DNA from 4 places in the Allobosea eneae genome. Region 1 is predicted to be linked to each of the others. Evidence: predicted binding sites of a transcription regulator. Region 1 holds the regulator's gene; each other region holds the start of a gene.
The links. Region 1 encodes LexA, which represses DNA repair genes until DNA is damaged. Its sites were predicted from a motif close to TGTTCNNNNTGTGTTCNG; they were not measured.
Positions count from the first base shown of each region.

Region 2: ACFPOB_RS01020 (LexA family protein) is a predicted target of LexA. The motif match lies at 1,745-1,762, and genes of this name have one in related genera.
Region 3: uvrA (excinuclease ABC subunit UvrA) is a predicted target of LexA. The motif match lies at 2,999-3,016, and genes of this name have one in related genera.
Region 4: ACFPOB_RS05770 (PA0069 family radical SAM protein) is a predicted target of LexA. The motif match lies at 1,450-1,467, and genes of this name have one in related genera.

Region 1 covers NZ_JBHSLW010000005.1:88,883-93,845, forward strand. The annotation lists gene ACFPOB_RS01835 (molybdopterin molybdotransferase MoeA) at 1-1,097, shown strand, start outside; gene lexA (transcriptional repressor LexA) at 1,297-2,034, shown strand; gene ACFPOB_RS01845 (ComEC/Rec2 family competence protein) at 2,028-4,289, opposite strand; gene gltX (glutamate--tRNA ligase) at 4,460-4,963, shown strand, end outside.
Region 2 covers NZ_JBHSLW010000003.1:13,080-18,042, reverse strand. The annotation lists gene ACFPOB_RS01030 (ParB/Srx family N-terminal domain-containing protein) at 182-700, shown strand; partial or broken gene ACFPOB_RS01025 (Y-family DNA polymerase) at 750-1,391, opposite strand; gene ACFPOB_RS01020 (LexA family protein) at 1,336-1,692, opposite strand; gene ACFPOB_RS01015 (ArsR/SmtB family transcription factor) at 1,912-2,298, shown strand; gene ACFPOB_RS01010 (arsenic resistance protein) at 2,330-3,295, shown strand; partial or broken gene ACFPOB_RS01005 (AAA family ATPase) at 3,590-4,144, opposite strand; gene ACFPOB_RS01000 (TFIIB-type zinc ribbon-containing protein) at 4,588-4,963, shown strand, end outside.
Region 3 covers NZ_JBHSLW010000067.1:2,348-7,310, reverse strand. The annotation lists gene ACFPOB_RS26970 (LysR family transcriptional regulator) at 1-220, opposite strand, end outside; gene ACFPOB_RS26965 (GNAT family N-acetyltransferase) at 296-859, shown strand; gene ACFPOB_RS26960 (MFS transporter) at 1,026-2,186, shown strand; gene ACFPOB_RS26955 (hypothetical protein) at 2,183-2,866, opposite strand; gene uvrA (excinuclease ABC subunit UvrA) at 3,118-4,963, shown strand, end outside.
Region 4 covers NZ_JBHSLW010000008.1:102,257-107,219, forward strand. The annotation lists gene ypfJ (KPN_02809 family neutral zinc metallopeptidase) at 1-882, shown strand, start outside; gene ACFPOB_RS05765 (glycosyltransferase family A protein) at 895-1,395, opposite strand; gene ACFPOB_RS05770 (PA0069 family radical SAM protein) at 1,512-2,699, shown strand; gene ACFPOB_RS05775 (ribonuclease HII) at 2,935-3,546, shown strand; gene ACFPOB_RS05780 (site-specific DNA-methyltransferase) at 3,861-4,963, shown strand, end outside.

The DNA.
Region 1 (4,963 bases):
ACGTCGCTGCGCTCAGGACCCAGCCGCCCTTCGCCAATTCGGCCATGGACGGCTATGCCGCCCGCGCCGCCGACCTGGAGCCGGGCAAGGAGCTCAAGGTCATCGGCGGATCCGCCGCCGGCCGCGGCTTTTCCGGCCAGGTCGGGCCCGGCGAGACGGTACGCATCTTCACCGGCGCGCCAATCCCCGACGGCGCCGATGCGATCCTGATCCAGGAGCATGCCGAGGGCGTCGGCGGCCCGGTCATCCGCGTCACCAGGCCAGCGAGCAAGGGCCAGTTCATCCGCCCGGCCGGGCTCGATTTTCAGACCGGCGAGGTCCTGCTCAAGACTGGCCGCCGGCTCGACAGCGCCGCGCTCGGCCTCGCCGCCGCTGCCGGCCATCCCACGCTTTCGGTCCGCCGCAAGCCGCTGGTCGCGATCCTCGCCACCGGCGACGAGCTCGTCCTGCCGGGCGAGCCGGTCGGCCCCGACCAGATCGTCGCCTCCAACAGCTTCGCCCTCGCCGCGCTGATCAAGCAGGCAGGCGGCACGACGCTCGATCTCGGCATCGCCCGCGACAACCACCCGGATCTGGCCGCCAAGATCGACGCGGCGCGCGCCGCCGGCGCCGATGTCTTGATCACCCTCGGCGGCGCCTCGGTCGGCGAGCACGATCTGGTCCAGGCGGCGCTGAAGGCGCAGGGCATGGCGCTCGGTTTCTGGAAGATCGCGATGCGCCCGGGCAAGCCGATGATGATGGGCCGGCTCGGGCCCATAGTCGCGCTCGGCCTCCCCGGCAACCCGGTCTCCTCGATCGTCTGCGGCCATCTCTTCGCGATGCCGCTGGTCGAGGCGCTGCTCGGCGTTGTCGATCCCGAGCGCGACCGCAGCGAACCCGCCATCCTCGCCGTCGACCTGCCGGCCAATGACGAGCGCCAGGACTATCTGCGTGCCACGATCGAGACGACCGCTGGCGAGCGACGCGTCAGGCCCTTCGCCAAGCAGGATTCCTCGATGCTGGCGAACCTGTCGCGCGCCGAGGCACTGGTGGTCCGCCCGGCTTTCGCCGAACCAGCCAAGGCGGGCGATCCCTGTCGCATCATCAGGCTGCGCTAGTCGAGCCTCGCCTCCTCGCGAATGGTCATCCCGGACAAGCCGCGAAGCGGCGCCGATCCGGGATCCATTCGGTCGCCCGGGATGACAGCCCTCAAATGAACAGGTCCGGCCGCACCGATACCCTTGCGGAACACAAGGCGAACGCGTATGGTGTTCGTGCTTTGTTTCGATTCTAGCCGAAAAGGCGGACGGCGCGACCATGCTGACACGCAAACAGTTCGAACTGCTTCGCTTCATCCATGAGCGCCTGCGCGAATCCGGCGTGCCGCCCTCCTTCGACGAGATGAAGGACGCGCTCGACCTGCGCTCCAAATCCGGCATCCACCGTTTGATCATGGCGCTGGAGGAGCGCGGCTTCATTCGCCGGCTTCCGAACCGGGCGCGCGCCCTCGAAGTCATCAAGATGCCGGACGGCATCGGCGGGCCGCAGGCACAGCGCGGCCGCTTCAGCCCCTCCATCGTTCAGGGCGGCCTTGGCCAGACCCCGCCTGCCCCGGCACCAGCAGCCAATCTGACGAAGCCGCGACCACCGGCTGCCGAAGACAGCGGGCGCTCGACCGTCTCGATCCCGGTCATGGGCCGCATCGCCGCCGGCACACCGATCTCGGCGATCCAGGACCGCAGCCACAGCGTCACGATGCCGGCCGACATGCTCGGCGGTGGCGAGCATTATGCCCTCGAGGTCCGCGGCGATTCGATGATCGAGGCCGGCATCCTCGACGGCGACACCGTGGTTATCCGCAAGCAGGACACCGCCAATACCGGCGACATCATCGTCGCCCTGATCGACGACGAGGAAGCGACGCTGAAGCGGCTGCGCAAGCGTGGCTCGTCGATTGCGCTCGAAGCCGCCAACCCCGCCTATGAGACGCGCGTGCTCGGGCCCGATCGGGTCAAAATCCAGGGCCGCCTGGTCAACCTGTTGCGGCGCTACTGAAGCGCCTCCGCATCCTGTGCCTGCTCCGCAGTTGCGGGTGTCGGCGCGGGAGCGGGTTCAGGCGACGGCTTCGTTTCCGGCCGCGCCCTGGTCCACGGACGCAGGCGGGCGACCTCGTCGGCCGTATAGGCGCGCCAACCGCCGCGGGCCGCATGATAGGCGGTCGCGCCATCGCGGATGAGCGCACTGCGATCAATCAGGCGCGCGGCGCAAGGTGCTGTCCAATAGAGCGATGTCACCACGAGATCGGCGCGCTGGCAGTCCTCGACCAGTGCGATGCGGTCGCGCGTATAGGCTACCGAGCGGCCATCGGGGAGGCGGATGACGCAGCCACGGGCATCGCAGGCGGCGCCCTGGCGCAGAGCGGCGTCGTCTGGCGAGCGGGAATCGCCGTCGGCATGCAGCCATTGCGTCAGGACGAAGCGGCTCGGCTTGCCGGCCAGCACCATCTTGCCCTCCGGCCCGCGCACCAGCACACCCGAGCCGTCGCGCTCGATCAGGATGTCGGGCCGCGACGGCGCCGAGGCCAGCGCCAGTCCGCCGACCAGCGGCAATGCGGCGAGGAAGCGCAGCGCCGTCGTCCACAGGGTCAGCCAAAGCAGCGAGATCGAGAACAGGATCAGCGCCAGCGGCCCGAAGGCCGGCAGCACAATGGTCGAGCGGTCGATGCCGGCGACCCAATGGGCGAGCTGGAGCACGAGGCCCGACGCCCAGCCCATCAGCGCCCAGGCCGGCCAGTCGAGCCCGAACGGATAGGCGAGCACGCCGAAGACGGCGGCCGGCATCACGATCAGCGAGACGAAAGGCAGCGCCAGCGCGTTGCCGAGCAGGCCGAACGGGTTGAAGGTCTGGAAGTGGAAGACGCCGTAGGGCGCCGTCGCCGCGGTCGCGACCATGGTGGTCGTCAGGATGCCGACGGCCGAGAGCCAGAGCGGCCGCAGCGGCCAGGGCCAGGAGGCCGCGGCGGCATCGGGCGCTCGCTCCTGCCAGCGTTCGGCGAAGGCGATCAACGCCGCCACCGCCCCGAACGACATCTGGAAGCTCGGCCCGAGCAGCGCCTCCGGCTCGCGCAGCAGCACGATGATCGCGGCGAGCGCGAGATTGCGCATGGAGAGGGCCGGCCGGTCGACCAGGATGGCGCCGAGCATGACCAACGTCATGATCAGCGAGCGCACGGTGGCGACCTCGGCGCCGGAGAAGACACAGTAAGTGGTCGCGCCAGCCATGGCGGCGAGCGCCACGAGCTTCTTCACCGGCCAGTACAGCGCCGCCGTCTGCGACAATGCCAGCAGCGCCCGCGCCAGCCAGAAGATCGTGCCGGCGGCCAACACCATATGCAGGCCGGAGATCGAGACGATGTGGTAGATGCCGGCGGCGCGCAGGTCGTTGTTGGTCTCCTCGCTGATCAAACCGCGCTTGCCGGTTACCAGCGCTGCCGCCATCGCCCCAGCCTGCCCACCGCCGCTGGTCGCAATGCGCTCGGTCAAGGCGTTGCGGGCCTGGTCGATTGCGACCGCCCAAGCGAGCCGGCGCGGCATCGGGATGGGCGCCGGTGCGAGCGTAATCTTGCCGGCGATATTGCCGACGGCGCCGATGCCTTGGAAAAAGGCGTCGCGGGCGAAGTCATAGCCGCCTGGGCGCGCCGGACCGGGCGGCGGCAACAGGCGCGCGGTCGCGCTGATATGGTCGCCCGGCTTCAGCGTCGTCACCGGCGTGGTGACGCGCACCCGCCGCGGCCTCTGAGCCGGATCGATGCCCGGCAGGTCGGTGACCTGGATGACGATGCGCACGCCCTTCTCGCGCTGCTCCAGCGCCTCGACAAAGCCGGTGAGCTTGCCGACATGGTTGCGTGCGAGGGCAGGCGCCGCGATGCCTGCCGTTCGCCAGGTCGCCGCGGCGAAACCTGCAAAGGCCGCAGTCGCAGCGATGCAGACCGCCATGGCCGCCGGGCGCTGCCGCAGCAGCAGCGCGGCGAGTGCGCACAGCGCCAACCCGGCCAGGGGGGCGGCCAACCCCGGCTCACGATCGGCCAGGAAGTAGAGCAGCACGCCGGCGCCCATGCAGACCGGAAGCCAGTTGAACAGGCGACGACGCTCGATCTCTGTCTCGAGCGCCTGGCGGAAACGGCCGCCCCAATCCTGCAGGGAAAGCGATGCAGGCCAATGGAATCCGGCGGCACGCCGCAAGCGCGCCGGCAAGGCCAGCGCAGCGGCCCGCACCCCGCTACGGCGCTTTTCTGGCCCGTAGGAGAGCATCCGTCCCCCGTCGCGGCTGCGCGATGATCGCGCCTCCTCCCCGCAGGAGGCACTTAACGGCAGCCGGCAAGCCATGTTACAGCGGCGGCGCCGGATGTCAGCCCCGGCCGAGGCCCGCACTGCAACTGCCCTCGCCTTTTGCTTACCCGTTCCGCCGGAGCCTTCCTTTCATGAGTGACACGGTCGTCACGCGCTTCGCGCCGTCGCCAACCGGATTCCTGCACATCGGCGGTGCCCGCACCGCGCTGTTCAACTGGCTCTATGCTCGTCGTCATGGCGGCAAGATGCTGCTACGCATCGAGGACACCGATCGCGAACGCTCGACCGAAGGCGCCATCGCTGCGATCCTCGACGGCTTGGCCTGGCTCGGTCTCGATTGGGACGGGCAGACCGTCTACCAGTTCCAGCGCGCCGCCCGCCATCGCGAGGTCGCCGAGCAGATGCTGGCCGCCGGCAAGGCCTATTATTGCTATGCGACGCCGCAGGAGCTCGAGGCGGAGCGCGAGGCGGCACGCGCCGAAGGCAAGCCGTGGATCTATGACGGACGCTGGCGCGACCGCGACCCCGCGACGGCGCCCGCGGGCGTCAAGCCGGTGATCCGCCTCAAGGCCGAGCGAACCGGCGAGACCGTGGTCGAGGACGAGGTTCAGGGCCGCGTCGTCTGGCAGAACGAG
Region 2 (4,963 bases), on a different contig from region 1:
GACCGGGACGAGTATCCGCGTGCCGCGGCCCCTCGCCCGGCGCGTGCCGCGTGGGCGATCCCCCTCCCGATTTGGCTCTTGCCCCCCTCTCTCCCCGCTGCTCGCCGCGAAGGCAGAGGTGCAGGCGGACCTGCACCCTGCCGGGTGACGGGCCTACGGCCTCAGACAAGGAGAGAACACGATGACCACGACCACCACCGCGACGATCGGCACGCTCACTACGGCCTTCCAGCACATCGCTCTGTCGAAACTCGTTCCCAGCGCCGCCAATGTCCGCAAGGTCAACTCGACGGCTGGGATTGGCGAACTGGCCGACAGCATCGAGGCGCATGGCCTGATCCAGAACCTCACCGTCAGGAAGGCGGGCAAGGGCCAGAAGTTCGAGGTCGTCGCCGGTGCGCGTCGGCTCGCGGCGCTGCGGCTTCTGGCGAAGGAGGGCCGGATCGCCAAGAACATCGACATCCCCTGCAATGTGCTGGCGGCCGAGCGCGATACAGAGATCTCTCTTGCCGAGAACACGCAGCGCGAGGCCGCCATGGCCTCGCGCATCTCCGGGAACCGGACGATCGACCCGCCGAAGCTGCGGGTCACGGCGATGCCCTTGCGCTGCGGCGCCAGGGATTCCAGGGGGAGGCAGGACACCCCGTTCAGCTCCAGCACCATCCGCTCGCCAACCACCGTCAGCAGCTGGCGGGCGTGACGCGGCGCCATGTCCCGAAGCTGGCCAACGGTGCCGATTCCAGCCGCTGTCAGCGGCGCGGCCGAGGCCTTGCCGATGCCCCACAGGTCTTCCACGGGAATGCCTGGCAACAGGCTCTCGCGCAGCACCTCGTCGGTGAAGTCACAGACCCGTGAAGTTCAGGGTGGCTCTTGGCCGTCCGGTTGGCCAGCTTCGCCAGAGTCTTGGTCGGTCCGATGCCGACGCAGGTGGGGATGCCGGTCCATTCACGAACACTCGCGCGGATTTCCAGACCGTAGGCGGTGCGGTCGGTCTCCCGGATGCCGGTGATATCCAGGAAGCTCTCGTCGATCGAGTAAACCTCCACCTCCGGCGCAAACTGGTGATAGATCTCGTTCATGCGGCGGCTCATGTCGCCGTACAGGGTGTAATTGCTGCTGAACACGGCAACGCCCTCGGCTCGGCACAGGTCGCGGATTTAAAAAAACGGCGCGCCCATCTTGATGCCGAGGGCCTTGGCCTCCGGCGTCCGCGCCACGGCGCAGCCGTCGTTGTTCGACAGCACGATGACCGGCCGATCGCGCAGCTTCGGCGCGAACAGGCGCTCGCAACTGCAATAGAAGCTGTTGCCGTCACCAAAGCAAACACCCGGCCGGTCATGGCAGGCGGGGCTGATGCAATGTCCAGGTGACCACGCCCCACACCTCGACATCGGCGGTGTCGGCCAGGAAAAACACCGGCATGTCACGGTTGGCGAAGGAGAGGGTAGGGCGCCCGTCGTTCCTGAAGAGCTTCAGGCTGACCTCGCCATTGATCGACGCGACCACCACGTCGCCGTCGTGAATGCCGGTCTCCTTCATTGAATGCCCGGCAACCCGCCACAGGAACGTCGCGGCCCGGTTCGGCGTCAGGATGCAGGCCAGGTCAATCTCACCGTCCAGGAAGTCGTCGGCCCGGGAGGGGAATCCGGCACAGATGCGCGTGCCTGCTATCGGCCAGGGAGATATCGCCATGGGCTTTCGGTCCGAGCAACAGCAAGGCGGGTTGATTATCGTGACGCATATCTAGAACATCACACGAACATCATTCGCGTCGAGAGAAATCACCCGCGCGGTCGGCTTTGCAACCCTGGCCAGCTGCCCCGCCCGCGCTGGCCGGGGCCGTTTTCCCACTTGCGCCATCGGGCCGAGCAATGCATATTAATTCAATAATTATTGAATGGTTGAAACGTTATGGATGAAGCCAAGGCACTTGGGGCCTTTGCCGCGCTGTCTCAGCGCACCAGGCTGCGGATTGTCCGCCTGCTGGTCACGGCCGGAGCCGAAGGGATGGCTGCGGGCGCAATCGCGACCGCGCTCGATGGCTCGGCTGCGTCGAAGGTGTCCTTTCATCTCACGCATCTCGAACATGCTGGGCTGATCGTCAGCCGCCGCGAAGGTCGCTCGATCATCTACAGCGCGATCTTCCCCGCTCTGTCAGATCTGGTTGTCTTTCTTATGAAGGACTGCTGCGAAGGCCATTGCGAGGCCTGCGATCGCGCCATCGCGCTCTTCGCTAAGTGCACGGGGCGTCCGACCGCACTCGCGGAGCCTGCCCGCCGCAAGATGGTCTGCAACTGATCTTCCTGGCTGACTAGCAAGCGATGACGCCATGACCGCTCTCCGCGACCTTCTAGAAGCCCGGCAGGTGAGAATCTATTTCGCCACGATTGTCGCGGCCGTGCTGCTCTCGATCGCCGTGCCCGCGACGATCGTACTGGAGGCCGGTATCAATCCCGCTTTGGCGCTGATGCTGTTCGTCACCTTTTTGCAGGTGCCGCTCGCCGACCTCGGCCGGGCTTTATTGCAGATCCGCTTCCTCGGGGCGCTGCTGGCCGCCAATTTCATCGCGGTCCCGCTGCTGGTGCTGGGGCTTATCCAGTTCCTGCCTGCCGATCCGATGGTGAGGCTTGGCGTGCTGTTCGTGCTGCTGACACCGTGCATCGACTATGTGGTGACCTTTGCCCATATCGGCCGTGCCGACGCGAAGCTGCTGCTCGCCTCGACGCCAGCCCTGCTGGTGCTGCAAATGCTGCTGCTGCCAGTCTACTTCGGGCTGTTTCTCGGGCGCGATGCGGTAGACCTGATCCAGATGGGGCCGTTCTTGCACGCGTTCATCTGGCTGATCGCCATGCCGCTGGCCCTCGCGGCAATCGTCCAGCTCGGCGCCACCAGCAATAAAGAGGTGAGCAATATTGCCACTGTCCTCGGCCTGCTGCCGGTGCCTGCGACCGCGCTGGTATTGTTTATCGTGTTCGCGTCGGTGGTGCCGCAGCTCGGACTCGCGTTCGGAAGCGCGGTGCGGGCGGTGCCGGTCTATATAGCCTTTGCCATCGCCGCGCCGTTGATCGGTTGGGGTATCGGCCGAATGGGGGCCCTCGATGCTCCGGCCGGGCGGGCCGTCGCGTTCAGCGCCGCGACCCGCAACTCGCTAGTCGTCCTGCCGCTGGCGTTCGCCGTTCCCAACGCCATGCCTCTGCTGCCTGCGATCATCGTCGCACAAACGGTGGTCGAGCTTGTCAGCTCGTTGATCTACATGCGCCTCATTCCAAAATTAGGCGGCAGCGGTTCGGGCTAACCGTGAGATCGTTGCCTGGGTGACATCAAACCGTCTGGCCAGGACGGCCTGCGTCGCTGTTCCGGCGTCCAGCGCCTGCAGCGCCTCGTCTGGCTGATGGCGGGTAAGGGCGCCCGGCCTGCCCATGGGCTGACCTCGGGCTTTAGCGAGGGAGCGGCCCTCGCCGGTAGGGGCCTTGATCAGCTCGCGCTCGAACTCGGCCGGTCCGCGCGGAACCGTGAGCACATCAAGCGGCCGTGTAACCTCCAGGCCTCGCTCCGCCGCATCATGCCGCACCTGCAACTGCCGCTCGCGAACACCGCCACGCTGGGCATAGGCAGCCAACCCTTCGCCCGTCTTGTGACGGGCAAAGTCGCCTGATGCCTCTCGCTACCAGTCTTCGCGTTGGCGGCGGATTTCCTGCAGCCTGGAGAACCCGACCCGCTCCGCCATCGCGGGGAACGGCGCGCCGGCCCCGATTGCATGCAATTGCGACTGGTACCCGACCATGACGGGCTTTGCGCCCGTGCGCTCGGCCTCGGCGACAAAGCGGGCGAGCTTGAGCGATCCGACCATGCCGGCTTCGTCGATCACCATAACGTCTTTCGGCCCGAGCTCGCCGCGTCCTGCCTTCCAGCCATGCTCCCACGACGCCAGCGTCCGCGAGCCGATCCTGGACGCCTCCTCCAGCCCCTCGGTCGCCTTGCCCGATAAGGCCGCGCCATGAACCGCAAAATCCTGAAGCTCCCAAGCGTCGCGCGCCGCAACCAGCATCGTGCTCTTGCCGGCGCCGGCCAAGCGGACCACGACCTGCTCCCCACCGGTGACATGATCCATCGCCAGACGCTGCTCGTCGCTCAAACCAGCGGAATAGATCGCCCTTATTATTCATGAATTGGCGAGGGTTGACGCAACAGGGTTTGGCCGTTCCGTGTCAGGCGCCGAACGGGCAGATCCATCAATTCAAAAGCGTGTAGCATGGGACGAGCAATGGGGCAGCACGGGGTCTCGAGTGCTGCCCCACGCTCTCCTACAACACAGGGGCGTGGTTGTAGCGATCAAACATACCTCCGGATTCTTGGCCTGTCACTGGAGTGACACCGTTTTCGCTGAGCGGCAGTTGGGCCCAATGAACTCCCGAGGCGAACGAAACTTCACCTCTGAGTGCGGGGGCAGGACCCGTTTCTCGATCTTGCAAAATGACTGTGGCGTTTTGTCTCATCAATCCGTCTTGTAGCTCGAGTGGCTAGAGGAATTACGCTCCCAACCGTTGAGCATCGTTCTGAAGCCCAACTCATCGGAGTCAGTCTGCCATGGCCGATATCGCGTCTTCCAAGAATGAAGGCTTGCTTTGCCCGACCTGTCGTATCGATCTCGTCATGAGCGAACGACAGGGTATCGAAATCGATTATTGTCCAAAATGCCGCGGCGTTTGGCTCGATCGAGGCGAACTCGACAAGATTATCGAGCGCAGCGTCAATGAGCAGGATGCGCCCTTTGGCGTGGACCGGGCCGCAAGTGGGCAGGTTGCAGGCTCCGCTCAACCGCCCGGGGCGACCGCTCCGTGGGGCAGGTCGCCGCCGCAGCCCTATCCTACCCCGAACGTACCACAGAGTTGGGATTCACGCGGTGGCCACGGCGATAATGGTCACGGCGGCGGTGGCCATGGCGGAGGCGGGCATGGTGGCC
Region 3 (4,963 bases), on a different contig from region 1:
TCCGGCCGGCATGGTCGAGCAGTTCGTTCCCAGCCGCGGTCGGCTGTGCCCGGCGCCCGACCCGTTCGATCAGGGTCACGCCGAGGCGGCGCTCGAGCTCGCGGATCTGCAGGCTGACCGCCGGCTGGCTCAGCCCGAGCCTCTCGGCCGCCGCCGAGAAGCTGCCGAGCGCGATCACCTGGCGGAAGCTGTCGAGCTGGTCGAGGCGAAGATCGCGCATCTCAAAGAATTTCTCATGCTCTGCATAACTTCGAGAAGCTTCATTTATGAGGGGGCAAAGCGCAAGATCGCCGCGATGACAAGAATCGACTCCTCCCTCTCCACTCCCCCCGTCGTCGTCCGCGACACGGAAGAAGCCGACATCGCTGCGATCCAGTCGATCTACAGCCATCATGTCCTAACCGGCCTCGCCAGCTTCGAGGAGACGCCGCCGAGCGTCGCGGAGATGCTGGCGCGCCGGCGGGCGGTGCTGGCACTCGGCCTGCCCTATCTCGCCGCCGAGCGGGGCGGCCGCGTCGTCGGCTACAGCTATGCCAGCAGCTACCGCCCCCGCCCGGCCTACCGCCACACGATCGAGGATTCGGTCTATGTCGCCGAAGGACAGGCCGGGCGCGGCATCGGCGGCGCGCTGCTCGCGGCACTGATCGCCCGCTGCGAGGCCGGCCCGTGGCGGCAGATGCTGGCGGTGATCGGCGACAGCGGCAATGCCGGCTCGATCGGCCTGCATCGTCGCTTCGGCTTCGAGCCGGTCGGCACCTTGCGCTCGGCCGGCTTCAAGTTCGGCCGCTGGGTCGACACCGTGCTGATGCAGCGCAGCCTCGGGCCGGGGGACCAGACGTTGCCTGACAGGGCGAGCTAGTGCCGTCCTTCCAACTCCTTGAGTCCTTCCGGACCGAGCGAAGCGGGGATCCGGGACCCATGCCTGAGCCTCTCCGAAAGAGGCTCAGGCATGGGTCCCGGGTCTCCCTGCGTTCGCCCGGGACGACCCGGAACGGGGTGGCGTGGCCTAGCGAAAACGGTTGTCGATGATCTCCCGCCGCTCCGTCTTCTACCTCGGGCTGGCGCAGCTCATCTCCTGGGGCGTCTCCTATTATCTCGTCGGCGCCTTCGGCGAGCTCATCGCCGGCGAACTCCGCTGGTCGCAGGCGATCATCCATGGCGGGCTCTCGGCCGGCCTGCTGGTGATGGGTTTGACCTCGGGCGCGGTCGGCCGCCTGATCGACCGCCATGGCGGCCGCACGGTGATGTGCCTGGGATCGCTGCTGACAGCCGCCGGCTGCCTCGGCCTCGCCTTCGCCCATACGATCGCCGCCTATTACGCCGCCTGGCTCAGCCTCTACGATGCCGCCTTCGCGGCGCTGGCCCGGATCGGCGGCAGCGCAGCGCGCCGGCCGATCGCCCAGATCACCCTGCTCGGCGGCCTGGCCTCGACCGTGTTCTGGCCGCTCGGCCATGCGCTCGCCGAGCAGTTCGGCTGGCGCGGCGCCCTCATCGCCTATGCCGGCTTCGCGCTGTTAACCTTGCCGCTGCACCTGACTTTGCCCACCGTCTCGGCGCGGCCTTCGTCCGACGGGGCCGCGGCGAAGCCCGTCGTCACGCTCAGCCCAGCCGATACGCGCTTCGCCGGCCTGCTCTATGCGCTGATCGTCACCTTCGCCGGCATCCTCAATGCCGGCATGTCCGCCCATATGATCGGCATCCTCGCCGGTCTCGGCCTGCCGGCCGCCATCGCGGTCTGGATCGGCGCGACGCGCGGTATCGGCCAGTCGCTGGCGCGGCTCGGTGAGGTGCTGTTCGGGGCGAAGACCAGCCCGTTCGACCTCAATCTCGTCGCCTGCCTGGTCCTGCCGCTCTGCTTCGGTGTCGGCCTCGCCGGCGGGGCGAGCGCTTTTGCCGCGCTGGCCTTCGCCTTCTGCTACGGCGCCGGCAACGGTGTGCTGACGATCACGCGCGGCACGCTGCCGCTGATGCTGTTCGACCCGAAGAGCTATGGCGCCTATGTCGGGCGGTTGCTCGCGCCGGGCTTCTTCCTCTCGGCCGCCTCGCCGCTCGCCTATGCCCTGCTGATCGAGCGCCATGGCGCTGCGGCAGCGCTGATCCTGTCGGGGACGCTGGCGCTGGCCATGCTGGTCTCGGCCATCCTGCTCCGGCGGCGCTTCCGCCACGGCCTGCAGCGCGCGGACTAGCCCGGCCGCTGCCGAGCCACTTCCCGCGCGGCGCGGATCGCCATGAGCCGGCTTGCCAGCCCGGCGACATGCTCATCGGGACTCGCCGCAAGCCGGACGAAGGCCTCGTCGCGCCCTGGCAGGTGCTGGCGGTTGAACAGCAGCCAGAGCGCCGCCTCGCAACGGCAGCGCTCGCCGCGGGCGATCTCGCTAGCGACCCGCGCCATGATCGGCTCCGGCGGCAGCTTCGACATCAGCGCCAGATGCAACCCGCTGAAACGCTCGACATCGTCGAACCAGAGATCGAGGATCCACCCGGCATCCTCTGCTGTAACATGCTGCGACAGCGCCAGCCGCGCCGCCTCGGTTTCCTCCGCCTGCCAGCGCCGGAGATCGCCATGGCGCAGGCTCCAGAGCTCACGCCTGCGTGGCAGGGGCCGGCGCGCCCGCTCGCTCAACCAGGCGCGATGGCGGGTGCCAGCAGCGTTATGCGAACCGGCCCAGTTGCCGATCACCCGGATCGCCAGCACGCCCAGGCCCCACCAGGGCAACGCCAAAGCGGTCTCGATCTCGGCTCGCGCCGTCGGCGTCTCCGCGAGCCCCGCCAGCAGGCGCAGGCGTTGCGACAGCTCGCGCAGCAGGCTCGGCCGGTGCGGCGGACGCAACAGTTCATGGACATCGGGGTCCCGCCGCGCCGCCATGGCTGTCTTCGTCTCCCCGCTTCGACCGATCGACATGGATCGCAGCTGCATGCTGCGAGCTTGCCGCTTGTCGGGCTCTGCCTTGCTCTCGCGCCTGCCACGCTCCTGACAATCTCTGTCAGCACACCTCGCAGGAACAATGCGGCAACACCGGCGGCTGCGTGCTACTCATGCCCGCCTCCCGCCCGGCTGCACTGGCATGAGCCGGCGATTGCCCTATCTCTACGGCTTAGCCCGAACCGGACACCACCATGGCCCGCAAGACCACGCTCGCCGAACAGGCCGCGACGCTGGAAGACATGTTCGACCGCAAGTCCGCACAGGACTCGGCGGCCGACCGGAACGCCCGCGTCATCTCTGTGCGCGGCGCGCGCGAGCACAATCTCAAGAATGTCGACCTCGCGATTCCGCGCGACAAGCTCGTGGTGTTCACCGGCCTTTCCGGCTCGGGCAAGTCCTCGCTCGCCTTCGACACGATCTATGCGGAGGGCCAGCGCCGCTATGTCGAGTCGCTCTCGGCCTATGCCCGCCAGTTCCTCGAGATGATGCAGAAGCCCGATGTCGACCAGATCGACGGGCTCTCGCCGGCGATCTCGATCGAGCAGAAGACGACCTCGAAGAACCCGCGCTCGACGGTCGGCACCGTCACCGAGATCCACGACTATATGCGCCTGCTCTGGGCGCGCGCCGGCATCCCCTATTCGCCGGCGACCGGCCTGCCGATCGAGAGCCAGACCGTGCAGCAGATGGTCGACCGGCTGGTCGAACTGCCCGAGAAGACGCGCGGCTACCTGCTGGCGCCGGTGGTGCGCGGCCGCAAGGGCGAGTTCCGCAAGGAGATGGCCGACTGGCTGAAGCGCGGCTTCCAGCGCGTCAAGGTCAATGGCGAGTTCTACGAGATCCCGGACGCCCCTAGCCTCGACAAGAAGTTCAAGCACGACATCGACGTGGTGGTCGACCGCATCGTCATCCGGCCCGATCTCGGCGCGCGCCTCGCCGACTCGCTGGAGCAGGCGCTCGACCTCGCCGACGGCATCGCCGTCTTCGAATATGCCGACGAGAAGGAGGAGAACGGCGAAGCCAAGCGCGTCACCTTCTCCTCGAAATTCGCCTGCCCGGTCTCCGGCTTCACCATCCCCGAGATCGAGCCGCGGCTGTTCTCGTTCAACAACCCGTTCGGCGCCTGCCCGGCCTGCGACGGCCTCGGCCACGAGATGCGGATCGATCCGGAGATGATCGTTCCGGATCATTCGCTCAGCCTGAAGAAGGGCGCGATCGCGCCTTGGGCCAAGTCGACCTCGCCCTATTACGGCCAGACGCTCGACGCGCTCGCCAAGCACTTTGGCTTCTCGACCACCAAGCCCTGGTCGGAGCTGCCAACGAGCGCCCGCGACGCCATCCTGTTCGGCACTGGCACCGAGGCGGTGCGCATGGCCTATAATGACGGCCTGCGCGCCTATGAGGTGAAGAAGCCCTTCGAGGGCGTGATCACCAATATGGAGCGGCGCTGGAAGGAGACCGAGAGCGACTGGGCCCGCGAGGAGATCGGCCGCTTCATGTCGGAGACGCCCTGCGCGGCGTGCAACGGCTTCCGGCTCAAGCCCGAGGCGCTGGCGGTCAAGATCGACATGCGCCATATTGGCGAGATCTCGCAGCTCTCGGTCAAGGACGCGCTCGCCTGGGTCAGCGCCCTGCCCTCGCGCCTGTCGGCGAAGCAGAACGAGATCGCCCCGCGCATCCTCAAGGAGATCCGCGACCGGCTGACCTTCCTGCTCGATGTCGGCCTGGAATACCTGACGCTGGCGCGCGGCTCGCGCACGCTCTCGGGCGGCGAGAGCCAGCGCATCCGCCTCGCCTCGCAGATCGGTTCGGGCCTCACCGGCGTGCTCTATGTGCTGGACGAGCCCTCGATCGGCCTGCACCAGCGCGACAATGAGCGCCTGCTCGGCACGCTGCGCCGCCTGCGCGACCTCGGCAACACCGTGATCGTGGTCGAGCATGACGAGGACGCGATCCTCACCGCCGACTATGTCGTCGATGTCGGCCCCGGCGCCGGCATCCATGGCGGCGAGATCGTCTCGAAGGGCACGCCGCAGG
Region 4 (4,963 bases), on a different contig from region 1:
TGGGAAGATTACCGCCAGTCCGAGAATCTCGAGGACCGGCGCGGAGGTGGCGGCGAGTTCGCCGGGCTTCCCGGTGGGCGCGGCGGCATCGGCATCGGCACCATGGTCGTGCTCGGCCTGCTCGGTTGGGCCCTCGGCATCGACCCGCGCCTCCTGATCGGCGGCGCCGAATTGATCGGCGGCATCGGCGGGCGCAGCGCGCCGACGCAGGAGCAGCGCAAATCGGCCGGCCCGCCGCAGGACGAGATGGGCCGCTTCGTCTCGGCCGTGTTGGCGCAGAACGAGGACATCTGGGGCAAGGTCCTGCCGCAGCAGGCGAACCGCAAATATGTGCCGCCGAAGCTGGTGCTGTTCAGCGGCGTCGACCGCTCGGGCTGCGGCACGGCCCAGGCGGCGATGGGGCCGTTCTATTGCCCCAACGACCAGCGGGTTTATCTCGACCTTTCCTTCTTCCAGGAGATGCAGCGCAAGCTCGGCGGCGGCGGCGACTTCGCCTATGCCTATGTCGTCGGCCACGAGGTCGGCCATCACATCCAGAACCTGCTCGGCATTCTGCCCAAGGTCAACGAGCTGCGTCAGCGGGTTTCGGAGCGCGAATCGAACCAGCTCTCGGTACGCGTCGAGCTGCAGGCCGACTGCTTCGCCGGGGTCTGGGCCCATAACATCCAGGCGATGGATCGCATCGAGCCAGGCGACATCGACGAGGCGCTGCGCTCGGCCTCGGCGATCGGTGACGACAAGCTGCAGCAGCAGGGCCGCGGCGTCGTCGTGCCGGATTCCTTCACGCATGGTTCGTCGGCGCAACGCACGCGCTGGTTCAACACGGGCTTCAAATCCGGCTCGATGCAGAGCTGCGACACCTTCCGGACGAACCAGCTCTGACGGGGCGACCGGTCAGGTCTCGGCGCGCTGCCGGCGGACCGCGAGACGGCGCGGCGCACGCGCCAGCCGGCCGGAGAGGATCTGCTTCTTCGGCGCGAGCAGCCCCGCCCTGACGCCGCGGGAGCGCAGCGAAACCGCCCCCCATTCGCGCAAGGCGGCCGCCATGCCGCGCAGCGGCATGAGCGCCGGCCGCGTCGCGGCGGTCAGCAGATGCCGCTCGATGCTCGGCGTCCATTGCGGCTCCGGCAGGTCGCCAGCCTCGAGCAGGATGACCCAGTCGCCGCGCGCTTCCGCCACGCCGCGCGACCAGGCCTCGCCGTTCTTCGCTGGTTTCTCGGCCCTGACGTAGCTGGCGCCAGTTTCTTCGGCGAGGCGCGCGATCGCGGCATCGTCGCCGTCGTCGATCACCACGGCATGGCCGATCACGCCCTTCGCCACCGCCGGAATCAGCACGGACAAGGTCGCAGCGAGCGCCTCGGCGTCACGATTGGCCCGGATGACGGCGGTGATCATGGACGCTCAGCTTATGACGCACTGCAACATGTCGCAATCCTGTCACTTGCCTTTTGTTCTCTTTATGTTCACATTCCTTGGTCTCGGAACCACCGATTCCGCCGGGAGACGAAGCCATGCTGCAGGCTAGGCCCTCAGCCAGGACACAGCCGCTCAAGCGCCGCGACACCGAACCGGGAACCGTCTCGGCGCCGATCCGGCTCGCCCCGGTCGATCCGCTGGCCCATATCGGCAGCCAGATCGACCCTGACAGGCGGCGCGGACGCGGCGCTACGATCAATCCCGGCGGGCGCTACGAGGCCGAGCAGCGAATCAGCGAGGATGACGGCTGGGGCTCGCTCGGCGACTTGCCGCCGTTCAAGACCGAGGTCTCGGTCGAGAAGCCCCGGACGATCATTACACGCAATGACTCCCCGGATATTTCCTTCGACCGCTCGATCAACCCCTATCGCGGCTGCGAGCATGGCTGCGTCTACTGCTTCGCGCGGCCCAGTCATGCCTATCTCGGCCTCTCGCCCGGTCTCGACTTCGAGAGCAAGCTGACCGCCAAGCCCGATGCGGCGCTGCTGCTGGAGAAGGAGCTGTCCTCGCCGAGCTACCAGCCGCGCACCATCGCGATCGGCACCAATACCGACGCCTACCAGCCGATCGAGAAAAAGCTCCGGATCATGCGCGGGATCCTGGAGGTGCTGGCGAAGTTCAGCCACCCGGTCGGCATCGTCACCAAATCGGCGCTGGTGCAGCGCGACATCGACATCCTCGCGCCGATGGCGGCGAAGGGGCTGGTCAAGGTCGCGCTCTCGGTGACGACGCTCGATCCCAAGCTCGCCCGCAACATGGAGCCGCGCGCCGCAGCACCCGCCAAGCGCATCGAGACGATCCGCAAGCTGTCGGAGGCCGGCATCCCGGTGACGGTGCTGGTTGCGCCGATCGTGCCGGCGATCAACGAGCATGAGATCGAGCGCATCCTCGACGCCGCTAAGGCGGCTGGCGCGCGCGAGGCCGGCTATGTGCTGCTGCGGCTGCCGCTCGAGGTGAAGGACATCGTGCAGGACTGGCTGGTGACGCATCATCCCGACAAGATGCGCCATGTCGTCTCGCTGATCCGCTCGACGCGCGGCGGCAAGGACTACGACGCCGCCTGGGGCCAGCGCCAGGTCGGCTCCGGCCCCTATGCCTGGATGATCGGGCGGCGCTTCGAGATGGCGGCCGAGCGGCTCGGCTTCAACAGCGCGCGGCTCAGGCTGCGCACCGACCTCTTCGTCAAGCCGGAAAAGGAGAAGGCGCAGTTGAGCCTGTTCTGATAAGCCCCGGTCTCATTCACGGCCCTCATCCTGAGGAGGCCGCACAGCGGCCGTCTCGAAGGATGCTCCAAGAGGCTCAAGAACCATCTGGAGCATCCTTCGAGACGCAGCCTCCGGCTGCTCCTCAGGATGAGGGCTATGAATGCGAGAAGCCCGACACTGGGGCGCACAGCGAATTGTGGATGCGACCAAGCGATCCGCAGACCTGCGCATCCCGATCTGGCATAGCGAAGCCATGACCGCCGATTTCAGCCGTGAGCAGGCCGCGATGATTGCCGGGCGCGCCCGCGTCGCCGGCGTGGACGAGGTCGGGCGCGGCCCGCTCGCCGGCCCGGTCGTGGCAGCCGCCGTCATCCTCGATCCCGCCGCGATCCCGGACGGGCTCGCCGATTCGAAGGAGCTCAGCGCCCAGCGCCGCGAGGAACTCTGCGTGCTGATCCTCGCCAGCGCACTGGCGGTCGGAGTCGGTAGCGCCTCCGCCACCGAGATCGATACGATCAACATCCGGCAGGCGACGCTCTTATCCATGCGGCGCGCGGTCGGAGCGCTGCCGCTGTCTCCCGATCTCGTCCTGGTCGACGGCAATGATCCGCCGGCGCTGGCCTGCGGCTGTGAGGCGATCATCGGCGGCGACGGGCTGATCGCCTCGATCGCCGCGGCCTCGATCGTCGCCAAGGTGATGCGCGACCGGATGATGGCGCGGCTCTCGCTGACCTACCCGGCCTATGGCTTCGCTGGCCATGCCGGCTACGGCACGGCGGCGCATCGCGCTGCGCTGAAGACGCATGGCCCCTGCCCTGCGCATCGCTATTCCTTCGCCCCGATCAAAGGTGTCTGGTCGCGATAGCGCCGGCGACCCGGCACGTCATCCCCGGGCGGAGCGCAGCGCAGACCCGAGAATCTCATGACGAGAAGGCGCTGTCAGGAGCTTCCTCCGGCCTGAGATGCTCGGGTCGAGCCCGAGCATGACGCCTCTCCCGGGGTCAACTCCGAGCCGCTTACCTTTCCTTAATCTCCGTTACGATTTTCCAAACATATTCAATGTGCTAGGCAAAATCTGCAGCCCCAGAATGGCACGCATTTTTTTCAAGCTGGAAACCCGACCTTTACCCTGACCGGCCAGGATCGCGAGCGTTGAAGTTGCGTAACGGTCTTGGCGTCATGAGTACCTCGCGTACCGGGACCGCCAGCGCTCCCGTCCGGATTCAGGTTTCGCGTACCGGACGGCCCGCGCTGGGGGCCCGGATGAAGGCCAAGAGCCTTCTTCCCTCTGAGATCCTCCCTCGCGAGCTGCCGCTCGACCAGGTGATCGTCGGCGATTGCGTCGCCGCGATCGAGGCCCTGCCGCCGGGGAGCGTGGATCTCGTCTTCGCCGACCCCCCTTATAACTTGCAGCTTGGCGGCGATCTGCGCCGGCCAGACGACAGCCTCGTCGACGCCGTCGACGACGACTGGGACAAGTTCGCCTCCTTCGCCGACTACGACGCCTTCACCCGCGCCTGGCTCTCGGCCTGCCGCCGGGCGCTGAAGCCGGACGGCGCGCTCTGGGTGATCGGCTCCTATCACAACATCTTCCGCGTCGGCTCGATCCTGCAGGATCTCGGCTTCTGGATGCTGAACGACATCGTCTGGCGCAAGGCCAACCCGATGCCGAATTTCCGCGGCCGCCGCTTCACCAATGCGCATGAGACGCTGATCTGGGCGGCGCGCGGCGAGGCTTCGAAATATACCTTCCATTACGAGGCGCTGAAGGGCGGCAATGACGACCTGCAGATGCGCTCGGACTGGTACCTGCCGCTCTGCACCGGCGATGAGCGCCTGAAGGACGAGAAGGGCGCCAAGGTCCACCCGACCCAGAAGCCCGAATCGCTGCTCGCCCGTGTCCTGCTCTCGGCCAGCAATCCCGGCGACGTCGTGCTCGATCCCTTCTTCGGCACCGGCACGACCGGCGCCGTCGCCAAGGCGCTCGGCCGCCATTTCATCGGCGTCGAGCGCGAAGAGGTCTATGCCAAGGCGGCGCGCGAGCGCATCGCAGCGGTCCAGCCGCTGCCGCCCGAGGCCTTCGCCACCGCACCGTCGAAGCGAGCTGAGCCGCGCGTGCCTTTCCTCAGTCTGGTCGAGGCCGGATTGGTCAAGGCGGGCGAGCGCGTCTTCGACGAGAAGCGCCGCCACAGCGCCACGATCCGCGCCGACGGCACGCTGGTGCTCGGCCCGGCCGTGGGCTCGATCCATAAGGTCGGCGCGCTGGCGCAGGGCCTGCCAGC